DNA from 3 places in the Paenibacillus sp. FSL K6-2862 genome. Region 2 is predicted to be linked to each of the others. Evidence: predicted binding sites of a transcription regulator. Region 2 holds the regulator's gene; each other region holds the start of a gene.

Region 1 (2,274 bases), 170 kb from region 2:
AAAGTCACCTTGACGACCGAGCTGGCCCGGCTTCAGCAAGTTTATTAGATTGAACAGCTCGCTCATGTCATTTTGTACAGGTGTCGCCGTCAGCAGCAGACAATATTTTTTTCGCAGTTTCAGCATGAATTGATAGTTGGTCGTTTTTTTATTTTTGAGTTTGTGCGCTTCGTCAATAATGATCATGTCATAGTCCGTACTCAGCAAGATGTCCTTATGCGGATCTCGCTTAGCCGTATCCATGGAAGCCACCACCACTTCATTTTGCCAGGAATAGGCTTTTTTCTGTGCAACTGCGGGAATGCCAAACTTTGAATTCAGCTCTCGTACCCATTGAAGTACAAGGGATGCAGGCACGAGAATGAGGACCTTCGATACAAGACCACGGACCATATATTCTTTCAATATCAGACCGGCTTCTATGGTTTTTCCCAGACCCACCTCGTCGGCAAGAATGGCACGGCCTGACATTTCAAATAATACTTTGCGTGCAGTGTCCATCTGGTGCGGAAGCGGGGTCAGTCCCTGCAAATGCTTAAGACACTGTATTTCATCAAAATTGGGAATCAGATTGGTCTCTTCCGCTTGAATACCAAGCTGAAAGAGTCTGTAATCTCCCCAAGGACCGCCTTTATCGAGCCGTGACTCCAATTGGGTCAGCCAGCTGCGATCGAATTCGAGCGGAACGGGCAGTTCTGCTGCAGGTTGATTCATGTGAAGCGGATGTTTCCGGTTCATGGTGATGCCTCCCCTGCCATACATGATGACGTTTTATTCGTAGCTCATAGTATGGACGAATGAGAGGCAGTTCATAACCACCCTCCAAATAAGGTGCGAAATCGAACCTTTACGTCTAAAAAAATTCACAAATTTTGAATGAGAGAGTCTGATGGCGTAAGAGTGAGCTAGTCCAAGTACAGGGCGAATAGAAAGGCTGGCTGTGACTTAAGTCACATGGAAAATCAATATATGGTGTACTATACTGAATATGAATCACTATATGTGGTGTTTCGGCATATTTATACACATAATAGAAATGTAATGGGATTTTTGGGGAGGCTGTCAAACATAATGAATTCGAACAAATTGTCGCACAAGTTGGAAGGATTAAGTGAAAAAATATTTTTGGACCGTTATGCCTGGAAGGATGCTGATCCAAACCATGCCAAGGTAGGAGATGTTGTACTTGTTCTGACGAAAGATGACCCGAAGTTTCCGACAAAGGAAGTGGGGGAAATCGTGGAACGGCAGGGTCAGACGGTGAAAGTGAAGACTCGTAGTGGAGAAACGATCCAGACGGAAGTGGAGAAGCTGACACTTAATATAGAAAAAACACCGGAGGAGATGTGGGACCGGCTCGCGAGAGCGATGGCTTCTGTAGAATCCACTCCGGAAGAACAGCAAATGTGGCAATCCAAGTTCCGGGCTGTCCTGGACGATTGGAAGCTGGTTCCGGGAGGCCGAATTGCTGCTGGTGCGGGTGCTAGCGATGAGCTGACCCTCTTTAACTGTTATGTCATTCCTTCTCCACAGGACAGTCGGGGTGGCATCATGAAAACGTTGACTGAAATGACGGAGATTATGGCTCGCGGTGGCGGGGTTGGCATCAACCTGTCGTCACTCCGTCCACGTCGTGCAGTAGTTAAAGGGGTCAATGGATCTTCCAGCGGTTCGGTATCCTGGGGAGGATTGTTCAGTTATACCACTGGACTGATTGAACAGGGAGGCAGCCGCCGGGGAGCACTTATGCTGATGATGAACGACTGGCATCCGGATGTGATGGATTTTATTACCGTCAAACAAACGATGGGGCAGGTTACCAATGCCAATCTATCCGTATGCGTGAGCAACGCATTTATGGAAGCTGTCAAACAGGACGGGGACTGGGAACTTGTTTTTCCGGATACGAACGACCCCGAGTATGACAACGAGTGGAACGGGGATCTGCAGCAATGGAAGGAAGCCGGGCACCAGGTTATCCATTACCGTACAGTAAAGGCCCGGGATATATGGCGTACAATTATCGAATCGGCCTGGAAATCAGCAGAGCCGGGTGTTGTCTTTATGGAGTATTACAATCAGATGTCCAACAGCTGGTACTTTAATCCGATTATATGTACAAATCCATGCGGTGAACAAGGCCTGCCAGGATGGGGCGTCTGCAATCTATCGGCTATCAACTTATCCAAATTTTACGATGAAACCAGTCATGATGTAGCATGGCAGGAGCTGGCGGAGACGACACGAATTTCGGCGAGATTTTTGGACAATGTG
Region 2 (2,274 bases):
TTACAATGCCGGACCAGGCAAAGTAAGTGGATGGATCAGAGATGGTGTCTGGGACGGCTCATTCGAGACAGTCAAAGATATTCCTTTTGGAGAAACCCGGCACTATGTACAACGAGTCATTTATTATTATAATCAGTATGTAAAGATCTATAATACGTTCTAATGCTAATTGCATGGATTATGCGGTAGTCTAGAGTACAATCGGTTTGATTTGAATTTTGATATCGTATGTCTTATCTAATAGTAGAAGCACAGAGCAGGCCGGTTATTCACCGGCCGCTCCATGCTCCTCTGTCTAAACGTATTACAATGCAGATATTATTGGTATTGACCTGCCAATTGCTGTTCTGCAATTGTTACCAGACGTTTCGTGATGTATCCACCGATCGAACCGTTCTCGTAAGAAGTCATGTTACCTTGGTATCCGTCTTGTGGGATGCTGATTCCGAGTTCTTGAGCAACTTCATATTTCAATTGCTCCAGTGCTGCGGAAGCGCGAGTTACTACCAAGTTGTTGGAGTTACCGTTGCTGTTTTGGGCCATTGCTGTTCACCTCCTCGCGGTTGGTAAAAGTATTATGTGTCTTCAATGCGATTTTCATAACTAGAAGTGACAGGGAATTTATGGTAAAAGAAAAACATGGGAAGTGATCTGAGTTGAAATGTCCTTATTGCGCCTATCTAGGTACAAAAGTGCTGGATTCTAGGCCTGCTAATGAATCAAAATCCATCCGCCGTCGTCGTGAGTGCGAGCAGTGCAGCCGCCGTTTTACAACATTTGAAATGGTCGAAGAGACCCCGTTGATCGTCATTAAGAAAGATGGCAGCCGTGAAGAGTTTAGTCGCGACAAAATTCTCCGTGGTCTTATCCGGGCTTGTGAGAAACGTCCTGTCTCTGTAGAGACGCTGGAGATGATGGTTTCCGAGGTGGAGAAGTCACTGCGCAACACTGCGGAAGCTGAAGTGGAAAGCCGCCAGATTGGCGAGCTGTTGATGGAGCAGTTGTTCCCGGTTGATGAAGTTGCCTACGTGCGGTTCGCTTCCGTGTATCGCCAATTCAAAGACATCAATATGTTCATGAAAGAACTGAAGTCGTTGTTATCCAAAGAGGATCTCGACGATTAAGAAGTGGATTATGGGAGAAGAGCAGTCTGCGCTTGTAATAATGAGTGTTCTTGTCTGTACAGAGGTTGTTCTTCTCCAAACACTTTGCGTTCTGAAAAAGTTATTGACAGCTAAAGCTGCATTTTATATGATATAGGAGTCGCCTGTGAAACTTCGCAGAAGCGGACAAGTACATATATTAATGTGGGGCCTTAGCTCAGCTGGGAGAGCGCATCGCTGGCAGCGATGAGGTCAGGGGTTCGATCCCCCTAGGCTCCATACCGAAAACCTCTTGGTATCCAAGAGGTTTTTTGCTTTTTATGAATTTCTTTTACCCATGTCTGTAGCCAAAATGCTCATATTGTCTTACACCAAATTTTTATGTAAACGCTTAAATGATTGATGGACAAGAGCGAAAGGCTAATGTTATATTGTTTCTATAAGAAACAATATAATCTTCATAAGACACTAAATTTTATTGGATGAGTGGACATGACAATGCTTACTAAATGTGCTCAAGGTTCAATGTTGTGATCTCTTGAATGCTTTAGCACCATGAAAAGGATGGGATGAGTATGAACCACAGTGAGACAACGATTAAATCATTTGACGGAACACAGCTTTATTTCAGCAAGGATACAGCCGAAGATGCGAAGGCAGCGGTGCTCATTGTCCATGGACTCTGCGAGCATGCCGGGCGTTATGATGAGTTAACGAAGCAATTAAACAAACGAGGCTGTAACGTATATCGATTCGACCATCGTGGTCATGCGAGATCTGAAGGAAAGCGTACATTCTACAGTGATTTTCATCAAATCATCGAGGATGTGAATGTCGTAGTTGAGAGGGCTTTGCAAGAGAGCAGTGACCTCCCAGTATTCGTCATTGGACATAGCATGGGTGGATTTGCAACCTCATCATTTGGCACGAAATATCCAGGCAAGGTCAAAGGCATTGTTTTATCAGGAGCACTTACCCGTTACAATACGAAGGTTGCTGGTGAACTGCCGCTTGATCTTCCTACAGGGACGTATATCCCGAATGAGCTTGGCAGTGGCGTATGCAGTGACCCTGAGGTTGTATCCGCTTACGCGAGTGATCCGCTGGTAGAGAAACAAATTTCTGTGGATCTTTTTAATAGCCTAGGGAACGGCGTGGCGTGGTTAAAAGA
Region 3 (2,274 bases), 4.1 Mb from region 2:
CCAGATCAAAGGGATCATCATGAACTACCGTTCTACCTGTTTCATTAATATTAAAGTTCATTATATTATTCAGCAAAGACAGGAGGATGTGGCCACTGGTCTCAATCATGTCCACATATTCCACATGCTCTTCGGGCATATCCGGTGTACGCATCAGATCGGTTAAACCAAGAATGCCATTGAGCGGGTTGCGAATCTCATGACTCATTAGCGCAATCATCTGGGACTTCGTCATCGCTTCCGATTCAGCACGTTCCTTCTCCATCTGCAGCTGTTGTTTCAGCTGCTCCGTATCGTTCAGCTTTTGTTTCTGTATGAGCAAATTGTTCTCCAAGTCAACGACATATCCAAGAAATACTGCCATGGCGTTCAACGTCTTCATATCTGTCTCACGGATAACATAGTCCGGGTTGTCCATTAAACAAATCGTCCCAAAGGTTTCACCCGAACGCCGCATAATGGGTATGCCCACAAAAAAACGGTTACCGAGCGCCTTGGTTACATCCATTGAGCAAGTCAGCGGATGTGCTGCAGTATCCGTTATGGTCAGGTTTTCTTTTGTATTTCGCAGTACCAGACTGCAGTAGGAAGAATCAAATGGAAGTTCACTGCCATTGATAACCAGTTCCTCGTTTCGGTTAAAAGCTTCCAAAATGACATTGGTCGTTCCGTCATTGGTGGCAACAAAGATCGTATTGACCTCCAATATACCGCTTAACACGTCCACGATGTGGGACGCTGCTTCCTGTACATTTTCATAGAAGCCTCTTGTTATCCCTGCCGTTCCCATGATCCACCCCTCAAATCTTAGCTGTATTTCTACATCTTTATCTCAAAATGAATCTATCCTGTATATGAGGGTCAAATTTCTCAAGTTAACTGTCACAACATGTACATATGTGTTTACCACCATAGAAGCCCAAGAGAATCATAGTGCACGAAAACCACTCTTATCCCTAGTGCAGCATAAATAGGAATTATACTCTTCCAGGTTCACTTTGAAAACCATTATCCACTCTCCCTGATGCAGTTCCTGCCGGTAGAAGGTTACGGTGTGAGAATGATCACACCCAAAAATCCACATATAGTTTATAAATGGATAATGCAAATCTACATATAGTGTTTAGATGAAATAACCGATATTATAAATCAATATTTGGGAGGAATCTCACATGAACCTGCTTGAGTATGCCACTCCACCGGCATCCGATCTATTATCCGACCTGGGAAGACGAATAATTGGCGCAGAAGACGCAGACACACTGAGGGAGAACGCTAACCTCAATGGTGATTCGTTCAGCGGCAAGATGAGCAGACTCGGCTCGGAGACAGCCAAGTGGCATGCTCTTCGTCATGTGCTGCCGGAAGAGCTTGCTGCATCTGTGGAGAATGGAGATCTCTACGTTCATGATCTGGATCAGTATGCGCTTGGAACAACCAATTGCATCTTTATCCCGTTTGATCGACTGCTGGCCTCCGGCTTCAATACGGGTAACGGCTCCGTGCGTACCCCTCAGACCATCATGTCGGCAATGGCGCTTGTCGCCATCATATTTCAATCACAGCAAAACAGTCAGTACGGCGGGGTATCCGCCAACAAAATCGACTGGGATCTGGCTCCTTATGTACAACGCTCCTTCCGCAAACATTATCGCAAAGGACAGCGTTTGCTTGGAGAGCACACACAGATTGACGACGAGCATCTGCACCTGGACAGTTCACTGGCACGGGAAGCATGCCCGCGTGCTTTCGCTTTTGCCTGCGAGGAAACAGAACTGGAGACCGGACAGGCTGCCGAATCCCTGATTCACAATCTGAATACCATGAGCAGCCGGGCAGGTGGACAGATTCCTTTTACCTCGCTGAACTATGGACTATGTACCTCAGCCGAAGGCAGGCTTGTATCCCGTTCCCTGCTGGAAGCAACCATCCGCGGCCTTGGTGGCGGGGAAACCCCCGTGTTTCCACAGCATATCTTCCAGTGCAAACAGGGAATTAACCAGGCACAAGGGGAACCCAACTACGACTTGTTCCGACTAGCCGTGACTTGCTCTTCCCGGCGCATGTATCCGAACTTTGTCAACGTGGATGCCTCATTCAACCTGCCTTATTATCGTCCTGAAGATCCGGATACCATCATCGCCACCATGGGATGCCGTACACGTACGCTGGCAGACCGCTTCGGACGCAATCGGCAGAGTGGCAAAGGCAACCTTTCGTTCAACACCATCAATCTGGTCAAACTTGGCATTCGCTATGGCATCTGTCAGGGTG

Evidence for each region. The regulator NrdR, encoded in region 2, represses ribonucleotide reductase genes. The targets are predictions, from matches to a motif close to AACACNATATATNGTGTT.
Region 1: MHB82_RS10450 (adenosylcobalamin-dependent ribonucleoside-diphosphate reductase) is a predicted target of NrdR. The motif match lies at 993-1,010, and genes of this name have one in related genera.
Region 3: MHB82_RS27995 (anaerobic ribonucleoside triphosphate reductase) is a predicted target of NrdR. The motif match lies at 1,107-1,124, and genes of this name have one in related genera.

The regions. Positions count from the first base shown of each region.
Region 1 covers NZ_JBBOSN010000001.1:2,236,782-2,239,055, forward strand. Annotated here, with positions in the region: gene MHB82_RS10445 (DEAD/DEAH box helicase) at 1-738, opposite strand, end outside; gene MHB82_RS10450 (adenosylcobalamin-dependent ribonucleoside-diphosphate reductase) at 1,072-2,274, shown strand, end outside.
Region 2 covers NZ_JBBOSN010000001.1:2,069,000-2,071,273, forward strand. Annotated here, with positions in the region: gene MHB82_RS09675 (lytic transglycosylase domain-containing protein) at 1-163, shown strand, start outside; gene MHB82_RS09680 (alpha/beta-type small acid-soluble spore protein) at 319-543, opposite strand; gene nrdR (transcriptional regulator NrdR) at 657-1,124, shown strand; tRNA gene MHB82_RS09690 (tRNA-Ala) at 1,310-1,382, shown strand; gene MHB82_RS09695 (alpha/beta hydrolase) at 1,679-2,274, shown strand, end outside.
Region 3 covers NZ_JBBOSN010000001.1:6,183,690-6,185,963, forward strand. Annotated here, with positions in the region: gene MHB82_RS27990 (GAF domain-containing sensor histidine kinase) at 1-790, opposite strand, end outside; gene MHB82_RS27995 (anaerobic ribonucleoside triphosphate reductase) at 1,173-2,274, shown strand, end outside.